Regions from separate parts of the Candidatus Njordibacter sp. Uisw_039 genome, predicted to be linked through region 1. Evidence: predicted binding sites of a transcription regulator. Region 1 holds the regulator's gene; the other holds the start of a gene.
The links. Region 1 encodes sigma-54, which starts transcription at its own class of promoters, with help from an activator protein. Its sites were predicted from a motif close to ANTGGCATNNANNTTGCTNT; they were not measured.

Region 1 (3,425 bases):
CACCATGGAAGCTTGGGGGAAGAGTATTGATTATCAAGTTAATGCCGAATACTTAACCCTGTTAGGCAACGCCAAGCTCATCCAGCGTGGCAACCGGTTTAGTGGCCATGAAATCCTTTTCGACATACCTAGAGATAACGTAAAAGCCACTGGTGCCAAAGACAAGCGAGTCAAAATGATTTTCTTACCTAAGTCTAGTTAACTCTCACCTGACACAAATTAGACACTGATCTCATGCTTAATAAGACAACCACCGTAGCAACCTTAGAAGCCAAAAACCTCGCTAAATCCTACAATAAGCGAGCCATCGTAAAAGACGTCAATATTCGCATTGAGGCCGGTCAAGTGGTTGGCCTACTGGGGCCAAATGGTGCCGGAAAAACCACTTGTTTTTATATGATTGTGGGTTTAGTGCAAGCAGACCGTGGGCAAATCTTCATCAATCAAGAAGATATTTCTCGTGAGCCTATGCATGGCAGAGCGCGTAAAGGCATTGGTTACTTACCTCAAGAAGCGTCGGTATTTCGTAAGCTTACCGTAGCGCAAAATATCTTAGCCATATTACAAACTCAAAAACAGCTCAGTAAAGGTCAGCAGCTACAAAAATTAGAAACGCTATTATTAGAGTTTAGTATAGGCCATATACGTAACAGCCTAGGCATGAGTTTATCAGGTGGCGAACGCCGCCGTGTGGAGATCGCTCGTGCTTTGGCGAGTGAACCACAGTTTATACTACTAGATGAGCCCTTTGCCGGAGTAGACCCAATTTCCGTAAAGGATATTAAACACGTGATTCAGCAATTGAGTGACAAGGGTATCGGCGTATTAATCACCGACCATAACGTACGAGAAACCCTTGATATTTGTGATTTGGCTTATATCGTTAGCGAAGGTTATATTCTAGCTCACGGTACTAGTGATGATATCTTAGCGAACCAGCAAGTAAAAGAGGTATACTTAGGCGATGATTTCACTTTATAGTCAAGTAAAAATACTCCAAAACCAATAAGTTAGCGTAATTATGAAAGCATCTTTGCAGCTCAAAATGAATCAGCAACTGGCCATGACGCCACAGTTGCAACAAGCGATTCGTTTACTGCAACTTTCAACCTTAGACCTACAGCAAGAAATCCAACAAGCATTAGATAGCAACCCCCTGCTTGAGTTAGAAGAAGAGCTTGACCTGCCTGAAGTGAGTACTGCAGAAAAAGACAACAAAGACGCCCAGCTTGACGACCAGTCCAGTGAACACCTTGCTGACGAGAATCAAGCCGACAGTGACTGGAGCGAAGAAATCCCCGTTGAGCTTGCCACTGATAGCTCTTGGGATGATGTGTACCAAAGCTCCACTACACCAGCTACTGGCCCTGGGGACGACTTTGATTTTGACGCCAACAATAGCCACGAACCTAGCTTACAAGAACACCTTGAATGGCAACTTAATGTGAGTCGCTTGAGCGACCTTGATCAGTTTATTGGTGCCAGCATTATTGATGCCGTAGACGAACGTGGCTACCTTAGTCAAACCTTGACGGAAATCACTGAAGGTATCAACGGCAATTTGGCTCAACAAGAGCAAGAAGCCATTGAGGAAGATGAAACTCAAGCCGTATTAACCTTGATTCAGCAATTTGACCCTATTGGAGTTGCCGCACAGAATTTAAGAGAGTGCCTGCTCATCCAGTTAAAATATTTACCCTCTGATACACCATGGCGCCAAGGTGCAATAACCGTTGTAGATAAACACTTAGATCTGCTTGGCAGTCACGACTACAATTCCTTAAGGCGACGCTCTGGTTACAAAGAAAATGAGCTGCTACATATTTTCGAACTTATCACTAAATTACAGCCAGAGCCTGGTGCCAGCATTGCCTCAAGCCAAGCCGAGTATGTCATTCCCGACGTTATGGTACGTAAGGTTAATAATGTGTGGCGAGTTGAATTAAATCCAGACTCGGCACCAAAAATCAGAATTAACCAACAATACGTAGACTTTGGTGGCAGTGCCAATAGCAGCGACAAGAGCTACATTAAAAGTCACTTACAAGAAGCCCGTTGGTTTCTCAAAAGTCTTGAAAGTCGGAATGAAACCTTATTAAAAGTTGCTGGGCGCATTTGTGAGATTCAGCAAGGCTTTTTGGATCATGGCGAAGAGGCCATGAAACCGCTAGTCCTTGCAGAAGTTGCTGAGCACGTAGAAATGCATGAATCCACTATCTCTCGTGTTACCACCCAAAAGTACATGCACACACCTAGGGGTATCTTTGAGCTAAAATATTTCTTTTCTAGCCATGTAGCAACCGCTAATGGGGGAGAGTGTTCTTCTACGGCCATAAGAGCACTCATTAAAAAGTTAATTGCAGCGGAATTAACTCGCAAACCCTTAAGCGACAGCAAACTTACAGACATGCTAGAGTTACAAGGTATTAAAGTAGCCCGCAGGACTATTGCTAAATATAGAGAAGGCATGAACATTCCACCCTCCAACGAACGTAAACGGCTCACTTGAGCCCACACATCCCATAGGGTTAATAACCACATATGAATATTAGTGACATCCTCACGCCAGAACGCACCTTTGCCGATCTGAAATGCGCCAGTAAAAAACGCACACTCGAGTCTATTAGCCACTGGCTTGGGGGTCAAATGACCACGTTTGATAGCAAAGAGCTATTCAGTGCATTAATTAACCGAGAAAAGTTAGGCAGCACCGGGTTTGGTGATGGTATAGCTATACCTCATTGTCGGCTAGCCAGTTGCACACAAGTCACTGGTGCTCTAGTCCGATTGGCTAACGCCGTGGATTTTGATGCCATAGATCAACAACCAGTAGATTTACTGTTTGTGCTTTTAGTGCCCTTACAAGCTACTGATGAACATCTACAAATTTTAGCTACTCTAGCGGGCAGTTTTGGCCAACCGGAGTTTCGGGCGGGCTTACGTGAGGCCACTGATGCAGGTGCTATGTACAAAATCGCTATCGCATAAATGCCCTAAAACGGGTATGCTATAAGGCTACACTTGATAAGCTTACGCCATGCTTATCATCACGTGTTTCACTATTTTATAGCGCCACGCCTGTAAGGGTTTCTGCATGATCCATCAACAAATCACTATCATCAACAAACTTGGCCTGCATGCTCGTGCTGCTGCTAAGCTTGTAGGTGTCACTGGTCGACATGGTTGCAACATCGAAATTGGTAGTGACGGTAACATGGTGGATGCAAAAAGCATTATGTCAGTGATGTTATTAGCTGCCGGTCAAGGCACTGTACTAGACCTTAAAGTTAGTGGTGATGGTGCTCAACAGGCCTTTGACGAAGTATCACAGCTGGTTGATAATTATTTTGACGAAGGCGAATAAGGCTAGTAGTCACATGAAATCCCGCCTTAAAGAACTCAACGATGCCCTCGACAGTGGTGCT
Region 2 (3,425 bases), 850 kb from region 1:
AAATGGGTAAAGCAGGAAAGCATTGAGTGTTACCGTTTATATGATGCTGATATGCCAGAGTATGCTGTAGCGATCGACATTTATGGTGATTGGCTGCATGTGCAGGAATATGCAGCGCCTAAGACTGTTGATGCCGAAAAAGCTCAGCGCCGTTTAGAAGAAGTGATGCTGGCATTGCCGCAAGCTATGCAAATTCCAGAGGAACGCATTGTATTAAAGCAGCGCCGCCAGCAAACGGGCAAGGATCAGTATCAAACCCATGATGAAAAAGGTGAATACATTCAGGTTCAAGAGGGTGGTTGTAAACTGCTAGTGAACCTTAACGATTATTTAGACACTGGATTGTTCTTAGATCACCGACCTGTCCGTCAAAAAATTCAATATCTAGCTCATGGTAAACGCTTCTTAAACCTATTTTGTTATACCGGCACCGCGACCATGCATGCGGTACACGGTGGGGCACATAAGTCATTGAGTGTAGACATGTCGGCTACCTATTTGTCTTGGGGTAAAAAGAACCTTGCTTTGAATGGTTTTAGCGACCAGGTACACCGTTTTGAACAGCACGACTGCATGGAATTCATCAAGAGCCACAAGGGTGAATATGACCTGATCTTCCTTGATCCTCCTACTTTTTCTAATTCTAAGAAGATGGTAGGTGTGTTAGATGTACAGCGTGACCATGCGTGGATGATTCATAAAGTAATGGACTTGTTAACAGAAGATGGCTTGTTAATATTCTCTACTAACTATCGCCGTTTTGAATTAGACGAAAAGGTACTGCAACACAATCATGTAGTTGACATCAGTGACGAGACCTTAGATAAAGACTTTAATCGCAATAAGAAGATTCATCGCTGTTGGGAAATCCGTAAGTACAAGCCTGAAGTGGCCATCACTTCAGAGTTTTATGACGCAGACTATGCAGAATCTAAACCTGTATCTAAACCTACAACCAAGGATCAGGCAGACTTTAATCCTTGGTTGAAAAAAGACTAATTCGTTTTAGTCTAACGACGTAGCGCCGATTTTATGAATACTTAGGTCGGCGCCGTTAAACTCTTCTTCTTCCGTGAGTCTTAGCCCAATAAACTTCTTCACACCACCATACACAATAAATCCACCGATTAAGGCAATGCTTAATCCGAGTAGGGTGCCAAGCAGCTGAGACATAAAGCTTACACCACCTAAACCACCAAAGGCCTCTAAACCAAAGATGCCTGCAGCGATACCCCCCCATACTCCACACAGTCCGTGTAGTGGCCACACCCCTAACACGTCATCAATCTTCCAGCGATTTTGGGTCATCATGAAAGTGTAAACAAAAAGGCCACCTGCAATCAGGCCTACGGCTAGAGCACCAATAGGGTGCATTAAATCGGAACCAGCACACACAGCCACTAAGCCAGCTAATGGTCCATTGTGGACAAACCCTGGGTCATTTTTACCAATGACCAATGCAGCAATAGTACCGCCAGCCATGGCCATTAGCGTGTTGACGGCCACTAAACCACTGATGCCATCTAGGGTTTGAGCTGACATCACGTTAAAACCAAACCAGCCAATCGTTAGAATCCATGATCCTAAGGCTAAAAAGGGAATGCTTGAAGGCGCAAATGCCACTAATTTCCCTTTACGATAACGTCCCTTGCGAGTGCCTAGGAGCAATACTGCTGCAAGTGCGAGCCAACCACCCATGCCATGCACTACTACGGAGCCTGCAAAGTCATGAAAGCCTGCGCCAAAGGTTTGTTCTAGCCATGATTGGAAGCCATAGTTGCCATTCCAGGCGATACCTTCGAATAAGGGATAGACAATACCTACGATTAACGCAGCGGCAACAAGCAATGGCCAAAAGCGCGCTCGTTCAGCAATACCTCCAGAAATTATGGCAGGAATAGCTGCAGCAAAGGTCATTAAGAAGAAAAATTTCACCAGCTGGTAGCCATTATTAGCGCTTAAAGCCTCGGCGCTGGTAAAAAAGTGTTGATCGTAGGCGATCCAGTAGCCTACAAAAAAATACGCAAGGCAGGAGAAACCAAAATCCGTCATAATTTTAACTAAGGCGTTAACTTGGTTTTTATGCCTAACTGTACCCACCTCTAAAAAGGCAAAACCAGCATGCATGGCAAGCACCATAATGGCTCCCATAAGAATGAACAGGGTATTAGAACTTTGCACCAAGGTGGCGACTGCGCTCATTGTGGATTCCACTACAACTCCTTAAATTTATCTTTGCACTGTTTTGAGGCGGTTTGAAAACGAACTGCTTATTAGTGGTGCAATATGCACTAATAGATTGCATTTGAGCCCCTATAATCCCGCTGTTAGTTATAAAGCAAAGAGTGTGCCAGCACATAAGTTCAGGCAAGAAAAAACCACCCTTGGGTGGTTTTTATCAATGCCAAAATTGTGGTGCTTTATTTAGCAGGGTAAGGGCGTTTAGTTTCACCAGTATATAATTGGCGGGGACGACCGATACGGTAAGGGCTATTAAGCATTTCATGCCAGTGAGAAATCCAACCTACCGTACGTGCTACGGCAAAAATGACCGTAAACATAGAGGTTGGAATGCCAATGGCTTTAAGGATGATGCCAGAGTAAAAATCCACATTTGGGTATAGCTTACGCTGGATAAAGTATTCGTCTTCTAGGGCGATTTGCTCTAAACGTTTAGCTATTTGCAATAGTGGATCATTCTCTACACCGAGTAAGGCTAATACTTCGTCGCATGTTTCACGCATTACCGTGGCGCGAGGGTCAAAATTCTTATACACACGGTGACCAAAGCCCATAAGGCGAAAAGGGTCGTTCTTGTCTTTAGCTCTGGCAACAAATGCATCAATATTAGAAACATCGCCAATTTCCTCAAGCATATCAAGTACGGCTTCATTGGCACCGCCATGGGCTGGGCCCCATAGGGCAGCAATACCCGAAGCAATACAAGCAAAGGGGTTGGCACCAGAGGAGCCAGCTAAACGCACTGTAGAAGTTGATGCATTTTGCTCATGATCTGCATGCAACAAGAAGATTTTATCCATGGCGCGAGATAAAACTGGGTCTATTTTACTTTCTGCAGTAGGTTTGCCAAACATCATGTGTAAGAAGTTTTCGGCGTAATTAAGGTCGTCACGTGGAAAAATAAATGGCTGGCCAATAGAGTATTTGAAACACATAGCTGCAAGGGTAGGCATTTTAGAGATTAAGCGGTGAATCGCTTTTTCTCGGTGATGAGGATTGTCGTTATCAAGTTGATCGTGATAGAACGCAGATAGTGCGCCTACTACACCACACATGATCGCCATTGGATGGGCGTCTCGGCGGAAACCATTGAAAAAATGCGTAAGCTGTTCATGCACCATGGTGTTATGGGTGATATGGTTTTCAAACTCATCCATCTGTTCGGTGGTTGGAAGTTCGCCGTG

Region 2: the regulator sigma-54 is predicted to act here: its motif matches at 2,336-2,355, upstream of ABXT70_RS07830 (ammonium transporter).

Annotation. Positions count from the first base shown of each region.
Region 1 covers NZ_CP159831.1:789,212-792,636, reverse strand. Annotated here, with positions in the region: gene lptA (lipopolysaccharide transport periplasmic protein LptA) at 1-202, shown strand, start outside; gene lptB (LPS export ABC transporter ATP-binding protein) at 235-981, shown strand; gene ABXT70_RS03785 (RNA polymerase factor sigma-54) at 1,022-2,509, shown strand; gene ptsN (PTS IIA-like nitrogen regulatory protein PtsN) at 2,542-2,988, shown strand; gene ABXT70_RS03775 (HPr family phosphocarrier protein) at 3,095-3,364, shown strand; gene mgtE (magnesium transporter) at 3,378-3,425, shown strand, end outside.
Region 2 covers NZ_CP159831.1:1,643,453-1,646,877, reverse strand. Annotated here, with positions in the region: gene rlmKL (bifunctional 23S rRNA (guanine(2069)-N(7))-methyltransferase RlmK/23S rRNA (guanine(2445)-N(2))-methyltransferase RlmL) at 1-999, shown strand, start outside; gene ABXT70_RS07830 (ammonium transporter) at 1,006-2,214, opposite strand; gene gltA (citrate synthase) at 2,421-3,425, opposite strand, start outside.